Regions from separate parts of the Streptomyces sp. NPDC004647 genome, predicted to be linked through region 2. Evidence: riboswitches for the same ligand, from Rfam matches in the RefSeq annotation. Region 2 holds a riboswitch; the other holds the start of a gene.

Region 1 (8,502 bases), on a different contig from region 2:
CGGTCGTAGGCCTCCCGCTGCTCGCGGGAGAGGGAGTTGAGCAACCGCCGCGCGGTGGCGAGCCGGTGCTCCACCGCCCTCTTCTGGCGGACGACCTCGGCGCGGCTGCGTTCGAGGTCCGCGAGCTTCACCGCGGCCTCCTCGCGCTGCTGCCGCAGGGAGCGCTGCGCCTTCTGGAGGGCCAGCAGCCGGTCGGTCTGGCGGCTGCCGATCCGGTCGAGTGTGGAGGCCCGCTCGAGGTAGGCCTCCGGATCCTCGGAGAGCATCAACGTGAGCGCCGGTTCGAGCCCGCCGGAGCGGTACTGGGCGCCGGCGAGTGTGGCGAGGCCGTCCCGCATCCGGTTGACCCGCTCCTGACCGCGGGCCACCCGGTTCTGGACCTGGTCGACCTGCTTGCGCAGCCGGTCGCGGCGCTCGTCGGCCGCGTGGAACTTCTCGGTGGACTTCTCGGCCTGCTCGTACAGCCGGTCCACCTTCAACTTCACATCGGCCGCCGTGTCCTGCGGATCGGCACCCGCGGGGGTGGCGGAGAGCGCGGCGGCGGTGGCCACCGCGGCCGACAGAACGGTGACCCCGGCAGCCGGCCGGTCGAAGCCGGACTGCGAGGGACGGCGATGGGACGCCACTGGAGGCCGCACTCCCTTCCGCTGTGTGCAGCCCCTGCCGCCCGGGGCGGGCGGACCTGTGTCCGGGAGCTGCGTCGGCAGACAGTAGCCGGGCGACCCCGGAGCGTCCAAAGGCTCTGCCGAGCGCGGAAAGTGACGCCCCGCCGTCAGTTCGCAGGTCACCGGCGGGGCGTGGAGTCAGCGGTGGGTGTTGCAATTCCCCCGGATGGGCGGTGTGCCCGAGGTGTGGAATCCGGGAATCAGATGCGGACGCCGAACGCGAAGGGCATGTTGTTGATCGACTCGAAGCGCACGCTGGCACCCGGCTTCGGCGCGTGCAGTATTTGGCCGTTGCCCGCGTACAGACCGATGTGGTGCAGGTCGCTGTAGAACAGCACCAAGTCGCCCGGCTTGAGCTCGCCCTGGCTGATCCGCGTGCCGTTGTTGGCCTGGGCCTGCGAGGTGCGGTCCAGCTGCACGCCGGCCTGCGAGTACGCCCACGAGGTCAGACCGGAGCAGTCGAACGAACTCGGGCCCGTGGCGCCCCAGACGTAGGGCGAGCCGATCTTGGTCTTGGCGGCGGAGAGTGCGGCGGCGGCGCGCTGCGAGTCCGGCACGTCGCTGCCGAGGTCCGTACGGCTGTTGGCGCGGTTGGCGCGCGCCTCGGCCTCCGCGAGCGCCGCGCGCTCCTTGGCCGTCAGGGTGTTGAGAAGACCCTGGGCCTTGGAGAGCTTGCCCTGGATCTCGTTCTTCTTGTCGCCCAGCGCTTCACGGGTGTCGGCGAGCTCGGCCAGCTTGTCGCTGGCCTCTTCCCGCTGCTGCTGGAGCGTCCGCTGCTTGTCGGCGATCTTGCGAAGTCCGTCGGCCTGCTTGGTGCTCAGCTGGTCGAGGGTGGAGGCCCGGTCGAGGTAGGTGTCCGGGTCGGAGGAGAGGAGCAGCTGCATGGACGGGTCGATGCCGCCGCTGCGGTACTGCGCGGTGGCCATCGAACCCAGGCCGTTGCGCATCTCGTTCAGCTCGTCCTGGCCGCGCGCCACCTTGTCCTGGAGGTCGCCGACCTGCTTCTCGAGCTTCTCCTGCTTCTCCTTCGCCCCGTTGTACTTCTCGGTGGCGACCTCGGCCTCTTCGTAGAGCTTGTCGACCTTGGCCTTGACCTCTTTTTTGGTCGGCTTCGGGTCGGCCTGCGCGGCCTGGGACGTGAGAGCGACGGCGGCGGCGGCAGTTGCGGTGAGCACGGTCACGCGGGTGCGGCTCGGCTGCTTGGGTCGACGGTGGGACGCCACGGGGGCGAGCTCCTTCTTCCTCCAGCCGCCTACCGGGTGAGTGGGGGGTTGCAAAACCCCGGCTCCGCGCATCGGCTCCCCCTGAAGCCTGCCGACCCGCGGACTCGGCGGTGCCTCCGCTGACATCCCGGATGGACGATCAACCGCGCGGAGGTTCGAGGCCAGACCTTAGTGACCTTCTTGTGATCGGTTCAAATCCTGATGAGAAAAAACTCTGTTACGGCATGCATTCTTTACACACGTCACACTGGTAGTGACCAGCCCCTGACGCTACGTTCCGTCAATTCGGGCATTGAGCCCAGGAGTTACTCAGGTGCGCGAAAGCCGCTTCAGCAACAGAGTGGACGCAACCGGGCGGGCCCCCGCGCGGGCCACTCCATCGGCCACCTCGCGGTCGGTGGAGACCACCACGACCGGACGGCCGGGCGGCTCGGCCCGTACGAGCTGCCGGATCAACTCATCGGCGGTTTGCCCCGGTTTGCTGAACAGCACCCGGACTCCCCGCGGTGGTGCGAGCAGCACCGGAGCCGCCAGTTCCGCACCGTCGAAGACACACGTCATCTCGGCGCCCGTCTGAGCTGCCAGCACGGCGAGCCCGCCCAGCAGCCGCAGTCGCTGCTTCTCCAGCGGCATGGTCGGATAGCCGGTCTTGGTGACGTTGTAGCCGTCCACCACCAGATGGGCCTGGGGCAGCGCGAGCAGTTGGTCCAGCAGCGCCGGGTCGCTCTCCGAAAGCGCCCGGCTCGCGATGTCCTTGGGCGTCATCCGGCCCGGCTCGACGGCGTCCACGGTGTCCGCGGGGTGCATCGAGGCGGGCGGCAGCGCCAGCTCGCGCCGCAGCCCCTGGGCCGCGTCCAGCACCGTGTCCAGCAGCAGCCGCACCCGCATGTCCTCGACGCTGCGGCCCTCGCGCACGGCCCGCCGGCTCGCCTCGAGCGCGGACTCGGTCTCCGAGAGCCGGGCCTTCAGCCGGCGCGCCTCGGTCTCCGCGGCGGACTTTTCCGCCGCGGCGGCGTCCCGTACGGACTCCAGCTCGGCCGCGGCCTTGCGCAGCGCGGCCTCGCCGCGCCGTACGTCGCTCTCGGAGCTGCGCAGCTTCCGGTGCAGCCGGTCGGCCTCCCTGCGGGCGGCCTCGAAATCCGAACGCATCCGGTCGGTCTCCGCGCGGGCGTCCGCGCGCGCCTCGGCCAGCTCCTCGCGCAGCCGATGCAGCTCCCGCTTGGTGTCCTCCTCGGCCCGCTCGGCCTGCGCGCGCTGCGCCTCCTCGCCCGCGGCCGCGACGAGCTTGACCCAGCCGGCCGGGCGCAGCACATAGGCCGCCGCGGCCACGTCCAGTGGGTCGGCGGCGGCGGGCGGCGAGCCCGCCTCCAGGGCCTCGGCGAGCTCGGGCTGCACCTCGCGCAGCCGCTCGCCGATCCGCTGCCGGAAGAGGGTGTGGCTCTCCAGGGCCGCCGCCATGGCGTTGCCGGCGAACTTCGCCCTGCGGGTCGGGGTGAAACGGGCGTACTGCCGCAGCTGAGCCGGGAGTTCGGTGATGGTGAGGCTTCCGAAGGCGTCCGCGACGAGTGCGATCACCCGGTGCCGGACACCTTCCGGCAGGGGGCGGTCGAGCACCTCAGCAGTACCTGCGGCCTCATCGGCCCCGCCGGCACCGTCGCTACGCTCCACCACCTGTCACCGCTCCGTTCTAGGCGCTTGCGCCCGGGCGGTCCACCAGCTCGATCTGGTCCACCGCGTTGCACCAGCGGCACCGCACCGATTCGATCGTCTCACTGACCACGTCCCGCTCCTCGATCCTCGGCTCCCCGGCCAGGTCGAGATGCACGTACTCGACGGCCTTGGTCGAGCGGGTCACGTCGAATCGCGTGAGATTGCCGCACAGGGTGCAGCGCCAACGGGTCTCGGCCGTCGGCTGGGGAAGGCCCATCGTGTCGTCGTCCTCTTCTCGTGTGCCGCATTCCCGTGCGCTGCCGCCGCGGTGCGTCGTCGGACTGCGGGAGTGTCTTCCGTAACCCTACGGCCTGGCGGCGACGTGGCGCGGGGGCCGGGCGGCCGACGGCGGCACGGCGAGGCACTCTGGGCAGCTTGGTCCGGTTACGACATGCTCTGTTCATGATCCGCAGGGCGCTCATGGCGAAGAAGGCGGCGGTGCGTGCGGCCCTTGCCGGGCCCATCGTGACGTACGGCCTGATCGGCCTGTGCTGCCTGATCTTCGTCATCGGACCGGTCTCCGGCCTCGACCCCCGGTACGGCACCGGCGCCGACCTGCTGGCGGCGCAGACCGGCTACTTCGAGCGCTGGGGAGTGATCCCGAGCGAGCTGCTGCGGGGCTCATCGCACGCCCTGCTCACGCCGCTGACCGCCCTCTTCATCCACGGCAGCTGGCTGCATCTGCTGGGCAACATGCTCTTCCTCTTCGTCTTCGGCGGGATGGCGGAGGAGCGGATGGGCCGGCTCGAGTTCGTGCTCTTCTATCTGGTGGCCGGCTATCTCGCGCTCTGCGGATACGCGGCCGCGCACGCCGACTCCGTCCAGACGCTGGTCGGGGCCTCCGGAGCGATTTCGGGCGTGCTGGGGGCCTTCCTCTATCTCTTCCCGAAGGCCCGGGTCACCAGCCTCTTCCCGTTCTTGTTCTTCCTGCCGCTGCGCTTCCCCGCCTGGGCGGTGCTGATCTTCTGGTTCGTGCTCCAGTGGATGGCCGCGCGGACCGCGACGACCCAGCCGGGGGTGGCTTATCTGGCCCACCTCGTCGGCTTCTGTCTCGGTTTCCTCTACGCGTGGGCCCGCTACCGGGGGAGTCGACAGTGGCGCGGAGCGCCTTCCGTTGAGGGTGGTGGTAGGAGACGGGAGGGCTAGAGTGAGCAGCGCAGCCAGGGCGACCGAGGGAGAAGGCCAACCGTGATCACCGCGATTGTGCTCATCAAGACCAGCGTGGACCGGATCCCGGAGATCGCCGAGTCGATCGCCGCCCTGGACAGTGTCAGCGAGGTCTACTCGGTCACCGGGACGTACGACTTGGTGGCCATGGTCCGGGTGACCCGGCACGACGACCTCGCGGACATCATCCCGGGCCGGATCAGCAAGATCCCCGGCGTCGAGGTCACGGACACCCACGTCGCCTTCCGTACGTACTCGCAGCACGACCTCGAAGCCGCCTTCGCGATCGGGCTCGACGCGTAGCCGCCTGCCGCTCGCCGCTCGCCCCTGAGGCCTCCACCGGGCTTACGGCTCTCACCGCCCGCCCCCGCCGGGCGCATGCCCCGGCGATGAGCCTCGACCGTGTCCCACGCGGGTGGCGCGGAGCCGGGCTGGGACACGTCAGACCGCCGGAGCGCCGCGGTCCGGAACGCAGCGGCCGTCCTCGGTGCGGTAGTTCCACTGCGCGCCGTCGGTCACCAGCTCCTTCACCGCCCGTACGAACCGCTCGACGTGCTCATCAGGAGTGCCCGCGCCGAAGCTGACCCGGATGGCGTTGAGCGAGCGGCTCCGCTCGCCCGGGGCGGCATCGGGGGCGCCGCACTCGCCCGGCTCCCCGGGCTCGCCGCCCAGCAGGGTCCGCACCAGGGGGTGGGCGCAGAAGAGGCCGTCGCGCACTCCGATGCCGTACTCCGCGGAGAGCGCGGCCGCGAAGTGCGAGCTGTTCCACCCCTCCACCACGAAGGAGAGGACACCGACCCTCGGCGCGTCGTCACCGAACAGCGACAGCACCTTCACCTCGGGCACCTCGGCCAGGCCCTCGCGGACCCGGGCGACGAGTCGCTGCTCCCGCTCCACCAGCGAGTCGAACCCCTCCTCGGTCAGCGCCTTGCAGGCGGAGGCGATCGCGTAGACACCGATGACGTTCGGCGAACCGGCCTCGTGCCGGGCGGCGGTGGTGTGCCACTCCACGTCCACGCTGCCGTCGGCGCGGCGCGCCACCGTGCGGCTGGCCCCGCCCCCCGCGAGGTACGGCTCCCCGCTCTGCAGCCAGTCGGCGCGTCCGGCCAGCACACCCGAGCCGAAGGGCGCGTACAGCTTGTGCCCGGAGAAGGCGACCCAGTCGACGCCGGACTCCGCGATGTCCACGGGGTGGTGGGGGGCGAGCTGCGCCGCGTCGAGCACGATGCGCGCGCCGTGCGCATGGGCGGCGGCGGCCAGTTCCCGTACGGGCCACAGCTCGCCGGTGACATTGGACGCTCCGGTGACGCACACCAGCACCGGACCGGCCGGCTCTCCCCCGGCCACCGATGGGGTCCCTGGTCCGGCGAGCGCCCGCTCCAGCGTCTCGACGGCCTGCCGCGGGGTGCGCGGCGCGTCGAGGTAGCGGACCTCGACGTCCTCGCGCTGTTCCCAGGGGAGCAGCGAGGCGTGGTGCTCGGTCTCGAACACGAACACCCGGGTGCCGTACGGCAGGACGGAGGCCAGGAGGTTGAGGGAGTCGGTGGTGGAGCGGGTGAAGACGACCTGGTCGCCCTCGCGGCAGCCGAGGAACTCGGCGACCGCGGCGCGGCTGTTCTCGAAGAGGTCGGTGGACAGCTGCGAGAGGTAGCCGGCGCCGCGGTGCACGCTCCCGTAGTACGGGGCGTACGCGGCCACGTCGTCCCAGACCCGCTGCAACGCCGGGGCGCTCGCCGCGTAGTCGAGCGCCGCGTACGTCACTTCGCCACCGGTGACGAGCGGGACGAGGACATCCCGCCCGAGGACGGGCAGTGGTGCGGAGGCGGTGGACGGGGCAGCCGCGTTGTCAGGTGCGGCACAGGCAGGGTCGGCGGAGGCAGCGCTACCGGGGGCGGGGAGGGCGACAGGGGCGGCAGGGGCGGTGTCAGGGCGCACGGACATGGCGAAATCTCCCGAAGGAAGGCGAAGGGCTTCGACGAACACACGCGCCACGGAAGGGCGGAGGCGTGTGGAATGCCTCGACGCGCGGATGACACCGCACGGAGGCTGTGAAGAAGGGGCCGCAGGCCCTAGCGCATTCGCTTGCTCACGAAAGGAACTCCCTCGACAACCAGGACCCCTGGATCACGAGGGGTCCGCGCTTGCCGTAGACCTCGCTGCCTACGGCCTGGTCATCACCCGGGGCACCCCGCCACGGACGGAGGGTTGCCGGACAGCGGGCCGGGGCCGTGTCGCTGTCACTCGTGACCTGGCAGCAGTATGCCAGCCGATCACCCGCGGGCAACACGGTGTCCGTATGGCGGGACGGCGGGACGGGCTGCCGCGGTCGGGGACGGCAGGGTTGCCACGACGTCGGGACGGCGGGACGGGCTGCCGCGGTGGGCATGCGGAGGGCCCGGACCTCGGTCCGGGCCCTCCATGTCGAGCGCTGTCCCTCCGTGTCGAGCGCTGTCCCTCAAAGACACCTCAGCCGTTGCTGGCGCCGACCCAGCGCTCCAGGGTCCGCCGGGCCGCGCCCGAGTCGATCGACTCCGCGGCCCTCGCCATGCCCGCCGCGATCTGCTCGGCGAGCGGGGCGTCCCCCGGGTCCAGGGCCACCAGAGCCGCGGCCGAGTTCAGCAGCACCGCGTCCCGTACGGGTCCCCGCTCCCCGCCGAGCAGACGCTGAGCCACATCCGCGTTGTACGAGGCGTCGGCGCCGCGCAGCGCCTCCACCGGCACCAGGTCCAGCCCCACGTCCCGCGGGTCGAAACCCTCCTGCCGGACCGCGCCGTCCCGTACCACCCACACCTGCGAGGTCGCGGTCGTGGTGAGCTCGTCGAGGCCGTCGTCGCCCCGGAAGACCAGCGCGGACGAACCCCGTTCGGCGAGCACCCCGGCCAGGATCGGCGCCATCCGGGCGTCGGCGACACCGGTCGCCTGGGCCCGTACCCGCGCCGGGTTGGTCAGCGGCCCGAGGAAGTTGAAGGTGGTGGGGATCCCCAGCTCGCGCCGGGCCGGCGCCACATGCCGCAGCGCGGGGTGGAATTTCACCGCGAAGCAGAAGGTGATCCCGGCTTCCTCGGCGACCTCGACCACCCGCTGCGGCGAGAGGTCCAGATTGACGCCCAGCTTCTCCAGCACGTCCGAGGCGCCGCTCGCCGAGGACGCGGCCCGGTTGCCGTGCTTGACGACCTTCGCGCCCGTCCCGGCGACGACGATCGCCGACATCGTCGAGATGTTCACGGTCCTGGCCCGGTCGCCGCCGGTGCCCACGATGTCCACGCTGGGGCCCGGCACCTCGATGACGTTGGCGTGCGCGTACATGGTCCGTACGAGGCCGGAGACCTCCGCGACCGTCTCGCCCTTGGCGCGCAGGGCGACCGCGAAGCCCGCGATCTGCGCGTCCGTCGCCTCGCCCCGCATGATGCGGTCCATGGCCCAGGCCGTGCCGTCCGCGCCGAGGTCGTGGCCCGCCAGCAGGGAGCCGATGATGTCCGGCCAGGTGCGGGCCGTCGCGGTGCTGTCGCCGCCCCCGGCGTCTCTCCCGGACCGCGTACGGGCGGGGGTCCCGGACCGCGTACGGGCGGGGGTGCCCCCAGCGTTAGCCGGCGGAGTGCCCTCAGGGACGCCCCCACCGGCTGAGGTCACGATGTCCATGGTCCGCTCCTGGATCCGTGGTGAGCAGGGAATGGGCCGGCCCTCCGGGCCCGCCGCAAGCCTATCCGCGGCCGGCCGCGGCATCGCCTCCGTGCCCG
Region 2 (8,502 bases):
GGCCGCGACGGTCTCGCCGCGTTGCTGGAGCGGCCCGAACGGTCGGTGGTGGCACTCGACTTCGACGGCACCCTCGCGCCGATCGTGCCGGACCCGGACCAGGCCCGGGCCCACCCACGCACCGTACCGGCCCTCGCCCGGCTGGCACCGCGGGTCGGCTCGATCGCCGTGATCACCGGCCGGCCGGCCGGGGTCGCGGTGCGGTACGGCGGCTTCGCCGGAGTGCCGGGCCTGGAGCATCTGGTGGTGCTGGGCCACTACGGCGCCGAGCGCTGGGACGCGGCGACCGCGACCGTGCACGCCCCGGCCCCGCACCCGGGAGTCGCCGCCGTCCAGGCCGAACTGCCCGGCGTCCTCGACCACAACGGCGCCTGGCGCGGCACCTATGTGGAGGACAAGGGCCGCGCGATCGCGGTCCACACCCGCCGCGCCGAGGACCCGCAGACGGCGTTCGAGCAGTTGCGCGAGCCGCTGTACGAGCTGGCGGAACGGCACGGGCTGATCGTCGAGCCGGGCCGGATGGTCCTGGAACTGCGCCCTCCGGGCGTCGACAAGGGCGTGGCGCTGGAGGAGTACGTACGGGAGTCGGGCGCCGGCGCGGTCCTCTACGCCGGTGACGACCTCGGTGACCTCGCCGCCTTCGCGGCGGTGGAGAAGCTCAGGTCCGACGGCCTGCCCGGTGTCCTGGTGTGCAGCGGCAGCACCGAGGTCACCGAACTCGCCGAGCGGGCGGACCTGGTGGTCGACGGCCCGGCGGGTGTGGTGGACCTGCTGAACGCACTGGCGGACGCCGTGGATCCGCCGGCGGAGAGCCGCTGACGAAGGCGGGCGGGTGGGTGCCGGGCGCGCCTCAGTACTCCAGCGCCCTCAACTGGTCGAGGAACCACCGCTGCGGCGGCAGCGCCGTGGCCGCCGCGGCCAGCCGCTTCGTGCGCTCCGCGCGCTCCCCCTCGGGCATCGACAGCGCCTCCCTCAGCGCCTCCGCCGTCCCCGACACGTCGTACGGGTTCACCACGACCGCCTCCGCGCCAAGCTCCTCGTACGCTCCCGCCTCCCGCGACAGCACCAGGGCACAGCCCTTCTCCGAGATCACCGGAATCTCCTTCGCGACGAGGTTCATGCCGTCGCGGATCGGGTTGACCAGCGCGACATCCGCCAGGCGGTAGGCGGCGAGCGAGCGGGCGAAGTCGTCCTTCACATGGAGGATCACCGGCCGCCAGCCGTCCGTACCGAATTCGGAGTTGATCTCGTCGGCGACGCGCTGCACCTCGGCCGTGTAGTCGCGGTAGACGGCCAGGTCCTGCCGGGAGGGGTAGGCGAAGGCTACGTGGACGACGTGGCCGCGCCACTCGGGGCGGTCGGTGAGCAGCTGCCGGTAGGCGTGCAGGCCGCGGACGATGTTCTTGGACAGCTCCGTGCGGTCGACGCGGACGATCACCCGGCGGTTCTCACCGATCTGCTCGCGCAGCGCCGCCAGCCGCTCGTCCACGTCCGGGCGGTGGGCCCGTTCCCGCAGGAAGTCGGCGTCCGCGCCGAGGCCGTGCACGCCGAGCCGGGTCGTACGGCCCTCGCTCGTGACGGCCGCGGCGCCGATTTCGGCACCCAGCACCTCAGCGCCGAGCACATCCACACAGCAGTCGGCGAAGGCGTCGGCCCAGCGCCGGGTGAGGAAGGCGGCCCGGTCCGCGCCCAGGATGCCCCGCAGCAGCTGCCGGGCGATGTCGTCGGGGAGCAGCCGGAAGTAGTCCACCGGCGCCCAGGGCGTGTGGGAGAAGTGGCCGATCCGCAGGTCGGGGCGGCGCCGCCGGAGCATGCCGGGGACCAGGCACAGGTGGTAGTCCTGCACGAGGACGGCGGCGTCCTCCGCGGCCTCCTGGGCGATCGCGTCGGCGAAGGCCGCGTTGTACGCCTCGTACGCCGTCCACTGCGCGCGGAAGTCGGCGTCGAAGGACGGCTCCAGAGGCGTCTGGTACAGCAGGTGGTGGAGGAACCACAGCATGGAGTTGGCGATGCCGTTGTAGGCGGCGGCGAAGACTGTGGGGTCGATGTCGATCATCCGGACCTGCTGGCCGCCGGTGTCGGCCGGGTCGAGCCTGCCGCCCGTCCGGCTGACGGCCTCGCGGTCGGCGTCGCTCAGCGCCGCGCACACCCACAGGGCGTCGGCGTCGGGCCCGATCGCACTGAGCCCGGAGACCAGACCGCCGCCGCCGCGCTTGGCGGTCAGCGTGGGAGCGCCTGACGGGGCGCTTGGCCCGGGTGGACCGTCCTCGTGCAGGGTGTACGACACCGGGCCGCGGTTGGACGCGACGAGAATCCGGGCAGCCTGCTCTGCGACCATGCCGCGAGCCTAGCCCGCGACAGATCCGCTCAAACGTACGGCTTCGTCATACAGGGGGAATGAACGGAAGTCTCCGGCCATGAAAGACGCAGTCGGGACCGCCGCTCCCGGCCGCTCCGGCCGTCGGCCGATCCGGCCCGGTCGGGCTCTGTACGGCCGGGTCAGGCCACCTGGCCGCTGCTCGCCGCCCGGCGGCGCCGGTACTCCGGGATCGTGATCATCGGGGGGCGTTCCTCGGCCGCCACCTGGTGGACGGTCGGGGTGAAGCCCCCCTCGGTCCGGTCGAACTGGGTCAGCACAGGCCGGACGAGATGGCCGCGCGCCAGCCGGGCGTGGGCGGTGCGGTAGATCGTCGCGGCCATCCGGCCGAGCGCCTGGCTGTCCTGGTGCCGGTGGAGCCGTACACCGACATCCACCTGGGCGAGCGCGTCGAGCCCGGCGAGCTCCAGCGCGTCGATGAGCATGCCCAGCTCGACGCCGTAGCCGACGGGGAACGGGAGCTGCTCGAGGAGGGAGCGGCGGACCGCGTACTCGCCGCCCAGCGGCTGGACGAATCCGGCCAGCTGCGGCCAGTGCAGATTGAGCAGCGGCCGGGCGACCAGCTCGGTGACGCGCCCGCCCTGCTCGACCCCGCCCTGCTCGACCCAGCCCTGCCCGGCCCCGGCCGGGCTCCCGGCACGGTTGCCGACGTCGCCGAGCGGCCGCTCGTACATCGCCTTGACCAGCTGTATGTCCGGCTCGGTGAGCAACGGGCCGACGATCCCGGAGACGAAGCGGGCGGAGAAGTCGCGGAGGTCGGCGTCGACGAAGCAGACGATCTCGCCGCCGGTCACGAGCAGGGAGCGCCACAGCACCTCGCCCTTGCCGGGCAGCGCGGGCAGCCGCGGCAGCACCGAGTCCCGGTGCACCACCCGGGCCCCGGCCGCGGCGGCCACCTCGGCCGTACGGTCCGTGGAGCCGGAGTCCAGCACCACCAGCTCGTCGACGAGGGGCACGGCCTCGCTCATCAGCTCGCGGCGGACCGACTCCACGATCGGCCCGACCGTGGCCTCCTCGTCGAGCGCGGGCAGCACCACGCTGACCGTCCCGGCGGCCCCCGCGGCGCGCTTGGCGGCGAGCAGCCGGCTCAGCGGGCGGTCGGCGGCCGACCAGGAGCGGCGCTCCAGCCAGCGCTCCACCTCTTCCAGCACCTGCGTTCGTCTCCCTGTCCGCCGCGCCGGCGGCTGGTGTGGTTTTTGGCGGGTCCGGCTGCCTCGGCAGCGGCCGTGTACCGTCCATCTCGCGGTTCGGACGACTATCTCAACAGTCCGGGCCTTCGGTTACAGTCTTGAACAACGCGTAAGCCCCCTTCATGTCGGGGTGGCCTGCGCCGACAAACGCCCGGGCCCCGCCCGGTGCCATACCGCTCATCCAGAGGGGCAGAGGGAACGGCCCGTTGAAGCCCCGGCAACCCTCCGGTCGGTACTCCGTTTTTCCAACGCGAGGCTCCCGGCTCGGGAAGGTGCCAATTCCGTCTCGTGGCGAAGTACGTCACGGGGAAGATGAGGAGAAAGGGCCTCGCCTCCATGGCTGTGCAAGCTACCGAAACCAGCTCCACCTCCACTGTCGCTCTAGGACCCGCCGCCGCGCTGTCCTGCCGCGAGTGCGGTGAGCGTTTCGCCCTCGGCCCGATCTTCGCGTGCGAGGTCTGTTTCGGGCCGCTCGAGGTCGCCTACGACCTGCCGGGCGGCGACCCCGAGAGCCTGCGCAAGCGAATCGCCGCCGGACCGGACAACATCTGGCGCTACGCCCCGCTGCTTCCCGTACCGGCGGACGTCGCCGGCAAGCCGAGCCTGAACCCCGGCTTCACCAAGCTGGTCAAGGCCGACAACCTCGCCCGCGAGCTCGGCGTGACCGGCGGACTGCACGTCAAGGACGACTCCGGGAACCCGACGCACTCCTTCAAGGACCGCGTCGTCGCCATCGCCGTCGAGGCCGCCCGTGCCTTCGGCTTCACCACCCTCTCGTGCTCCTCCACCGGGAACCTCGCGGGCGCCGTCGGCGCCGCCGCCGCGCGGGCGGGCTTCCGGTCCTGCGTGTTCATCCCGCACGACCTGGAGGCGGGCAAGGTCGTCATGGCCGCGGTCTACGGCGGCGACCTGGTCGGCATCGAGGGCACGTACGACGATGTGAACCGGTTCTGCAGCGAGCTGATCGGTGACCCGATCGGCGAGGGCTGGGGCTTCGTCAACGTCAACCTGCGCCCGTACTACGGCGAGGGTTCCAAGACCCTGGCGTACGAGATCTGCGAGCAGCTCGGCTGGCGGCTCCCGGACAACATCGTCATCCCGATCGCCTCCGGCTCCCAGCTCACGAAGATCGACAAGGGGCTGAAGGAGCTGATCCAGGTCGGTCTCGTCGAGGACAAGCCGTACAAGCTCTTCGGCGCCCAGGCCGAGGGCTGCTCCCCGGTCTCGCGGGCCTTCAAGGACGGCCACGACGTCGTACGGCCCGTGAAGCCCGACACCATCGCCAAGTCGCTCGCGATCGGCAACCCCGCCGACGGCCCGTACGTCCTGGACATCTGCCGCCGTACCGGTGGCGCGGTGGAGGACGTCGACGACGAGCAGATCGTCGACGCCATCAAGCTGCTGGCCCGTACGGAGGGCATCTTCGCGGAGACCGCCGGTGGCGTGACCGTCGGCGTGCTGCGCAAGCTGATCGAGAGCGGTCAGCTCGACCCGGTCGGCGAGACGGTGGTGCTGAACACCGGCGACGGCCTGAAAACGCTGGACGCGGTGGCCCCCACCACGGGCCCGTCCGCGACCATCCGCCCCAACCTGGACTCTTTCCGAGAGGCTGGCCTCGTATGAGCGTCAACGTCCGTATCCCGACCATCCTGCGCACCTACACCGGCGGCAAGGCCGAGGTACCGGCTGACGGCGCGACCCTCGCCGAGGTCCTCGAGTCCCTGGAGAAGAACCACCCGGGCATCGCCGCGCGCGTCCTGGACGACGCCGGCAAGCTGCGCCGTTTCGTCAACGTCTACGTCAACGACGACGACGTGCGCTTCGAGGACGGCCTGCAGACGGTCACGCCGGACGGCGCCGGCGTCTCGATCATCCCGGCGGTCGCCGGGGGCTGCTGAGCGGCCGTCACGGCGACTGACGGAGCGGCTCCGGCACCGCTCCTGAGCAGGCTACCGAGCAGTAAACGCAACAACCTTGCGTAATGGAAATGACCCCCTCCGTGAGAGAAACGGAGGGGGTCATTCTGCGTGGTTGAGCGGGGTACAGTTGGGCGATCCCGCTCCGGCGTCATGCCGACTGCATATGAGAACACGACAAGATGTGCCCGAAGTGTGTGCGCAATTTGTCGCGATGATGCTCTATGTCCGGCCCGAGTTGCCCTGAATTCTCGGTAATTCAGTGGATGGCTCCCGTCAGCCGTGTCCAGAATTCTCGTCCGTTTGACCTGTTGCAGACGGCATCTGTGCAGATACATTCAGCCGCGGTCGACGCGTTCCGGCGCACAACCCCCACCTGTCGGGGGGTGAATTCCGACCCGGGTCCGCGGAGTGCGGACCTGTGCAAGGGCCAGTAATAGGGGAGTTAGGGATGGCTCAGGGCACCGTCAAGTGGTTCAACGCGGAGAAGGGGTACGGCTTCATCGCGGTCGACGGTGGTGCGGACGTCTTCGTGCACTACAGCGCGATTCAGATGGACGGCTACCGCACCCTCGAGGAAGGTCAGCGGGTCGAGTTCGAGATCTCGCAGGGCCAGAAGGGGCCGCAGGCGGACATGGTCCGCGTAGCAGTCTGATCGCGCGCCGACCGACAACGAGTGTGCACAGGGCCCGTACCCCGCAGGGGGTGCGGGCCCTCTGCCGTGCCGGTCGCGGCGCGTGTCCGCAGGTCCCCGGGTCGACCACCCCTCGGCGGCTCGCGGGCCGCTTGCACTCGACCCCCTCGAGTGCTAATCATTGGCGTTAGCACTCTGACGTTGAGAGTGACAGAAGGACCGGGTCGGTGAGGTCCGTGGGCCGGGCGGGGCAAGGAACCGTCAGGCACGCAGGCCGTCCGTCGCGGGCGCCAGCGCGGTCCGAAGTATCCACCCTCCCCCAGACTTCGTCCGGGGGGACCCCCAGTCCGGGAGGACCACTTCACATGGCCAAGATCATCGCGTTCGACGAGGAGGCGCGGCGCGGCCTCGAGCGCGGGATGAACCAGCTCGCCGACGCCGTCAGGGTGACCCTCGGTCCCAAGGGCCGGAACGTCGTCCTTGAGAAGAAGTGGGGAGCCCCCACGATCACCAACGATGGTGTGTCCATCGCCAAGGAGATCGAGCTCGAGGACCCGTACGAGAAGATCGGCGCCGAGCTGGTCAAGGAGGTCGCCAAGAAGACGGACGACGTTGCCGGTGACGGCACGACGACCGCGACCGTCCTCGCCCAGGCGCTGGTCCGCGAGGGTCTGCGCAACGTTGCCGCCGGCGCCAACCCGATGGCCCTCAAGCGCGGGATCGAGAAGGCCGTTGAGGCCGTCTCCGCCCAGCTGCTCGAGCAGGCCAAGGATGTGGAGACCAAGGAGCAGATCGCTTCCACGGCCTCCATCTCCGCCGCCGACACCCAGATCGGCGAGCTCATCGCCGAGGCGATGGACAAGGTCGGCAAGGAAGGCGTCATCACCGTCGAGGAGTCGCAGACCTTCGGGCTCGAGCTCGAGCTCACCGAGGGCATGCGCTTCGACAAGGGCTACATCTCCGCGTACTTCGCGACCGACATGGAGCGTATGGAGGCGTCCCTGGACGACCCGTACATCCTGATCGTCAACTCCAAGATCTCCAGCGTGAAGGACCTCCTTCCGCTGCTGGAGAAGGTCATGCAGTCGGGCAAGCCGCTGCTGATCATCGCCGAGGACGTCGAGGGCGAAGCCCTCTCGACCCTGGTCGTCAACAAGATCCGTGGCACCTTCAAGTCCGTTGCCGTCAAGGCTCCGGGCTTCGGTGACCGCCGCAAGGCCATGCTCGGCGACATCGCCATCCTCACCGGTGGCACCGTCATCTCCGAGGAGGTCGGCCTCAAGCTCGAGAACGCCGGTCTCGACCTGCTGGGCCGTGCACGCAAGGTCGTCATCACCAAGGACGAGACGACCATCGTCGACGGCGCCGGTGAGAGCGACCAGGTCCAGGGCCGCGTGAACCAGATCCGTGCCGAGATCGAGAACTCGGACTCGGACTACGACCGCGAGAAGCTCCAGGAGCGCCTCGCGAAGCTGGCCGGCGGCGTGGCCGTCATCAAGGCCGGCGCCGCGACCGAGGTCGAGCTCAAGGAGCGCAAGCACCGCATCGAGGACGCGGTGCGCAACGCCAAGGCCGCTGTCGAGGAGGGCATCGTCGCCGGTGGTGGCGTGGCTCTGCTGCAGACCGTCTCCGTGTTCGAGAAGCTCGAGCTCGAGGGCGACGAGGCCACCGGTGCCCAGGCCGTACGCCTGGCCCTGGAGGCCCCGCTGAAGCAGATCGCGGTCAACGCCGGCCTCGAGGGCGGCGTCGTTGTGGAGAAGGTGCGCAACCTGACCCCGGGTCACGGCCTCAACGCCGCGACCGGCGAGTACGTCGACCTGGTCGCCGAGGGCATCATCGACCCGGCCAAGGTGACGCGCTCGGCGCTGCAGAACGCCGCGTCCATCGCCGCGCTCTTCCTCACCACCGAGGCCGTCATCGCCGACAAGCCCGAGAAGGCCGGCGCGGCCGCGCCGGGCGGCGGCATGCCGGGCGGTGACATGGACTTCTGATCCGGCTCGTACGGATCGGCTGTTCCAGCTGTACGACCGAGGGCGGCACCCCCATCGCGGGGGGTGCCGCCCTCGGGCGTTCCCGGGCTGCGATCTGCGGCTCCTGTGTCAGTCCGTCAGGCGGGGGTCGGGCCGGTCGAGTCGATGACGGAGAAGACGGCTCCCTGCGGATCCGTGACCACCGCCATCCGCCCCGCCGCCATATCGAACGGAGCCCGGAGCACCGAACCGCCCGTGGAGGACAGCTTCGCGACGCAGTCGTCGGTGTTCCCGACCGAGAAGTACGTCATCCAGTGCGCGGGGGTGCCGGACGGTGTGTCCCCGCGCATCGGGTTGAGACCGCCGACCGTGCGGCCGTTCACGGCGAGCGCGAAGTAGTCCTCGGCGCCCTCCA

Evidence for each region. Region 2 has a riboswitch for S-adenosylmethionine ahead of thrC (threonine synthase). Riboswitches for the same ligand answer to the same signal wherever they lie in the genome.
Region 1: it holds a riboswitch for S-adenosylmethionine, as region 2 does, so the genes downstream of both, ABZW18_RS02445 (aminotransferase class V-fold PLP-dependent enzyme) here and thrC (threonine synthase) in region 2, are expected to answer to the same signal.

The regions. Positions count from the first base shown of each region.
Region 1 is NZ_JBEXKU010000003.1:137,619-146,120, reverse strand. It holds gene ABZW18_RS02475 (NlpC/P60 family protein) at 1-626, opposite strand, end outside; gene ABZW18_RS02470 (NlpC/P60 family protein) at 866-1,888, opposite strand; gene ABZW18_RS02465 (NYN domain-containing protein) at 2,198-3,559, opposite strand; gene ABZW18_RS02460 (hypothetical protein) at 3,576-3,815, opposite strand; gene ABZW18_RS02455 (rhomboid family intramembrane serine protease) at 4,001-4,744, shown strand; gene ABZW18_RS02450 (Lrp/AsnC ligand binding domain-containing protein) at 4,787-5,068, shown strand; gene ABZW18_RS02445 (aminotransferase class V-fold PLP-dependent enzyme) at 5,207-6,706, opposite strand; SAM riboswitch class IV at 6,898-7,014, opposite strand; gene trpD (anthranilate phosphoribosyltransferase) at 7,232-8,404, opposite strand.
Region 2 is NZ_JBEXKU010000063.1:1,002-9,503, reverse strand. It holds gene otsB (trehalose-phosphatase) at 1-819, shown strand, start outside; gene ABZW18_RS24895 (trehalose-6-phosphate synthase) at 851-2,338, opposite strand; gene ABZW18_RS24890 (glucosyl-3-phosphoglycerate synthase) at 2,500-3,528, opposite strand; SAM riboswitch class I at 3,742-3,886, shown strand; gene thrC (threonine synthase) at 3,904-5,190, shown strand; gene ABZW18_RS24880 (ubiquitin-like small modifier protein 1) at 5,187-5,465, shown strand; gene ABZW18_RS24875 (cold-shock protein) at 5,935-6,138, shown strand; gene groL (chaperonin GroEL) at 6,483-8,108, shown strand; gene ABZW18_RS24865 (VOC family protein) at 8,225-8,502, opposite strand, start outside.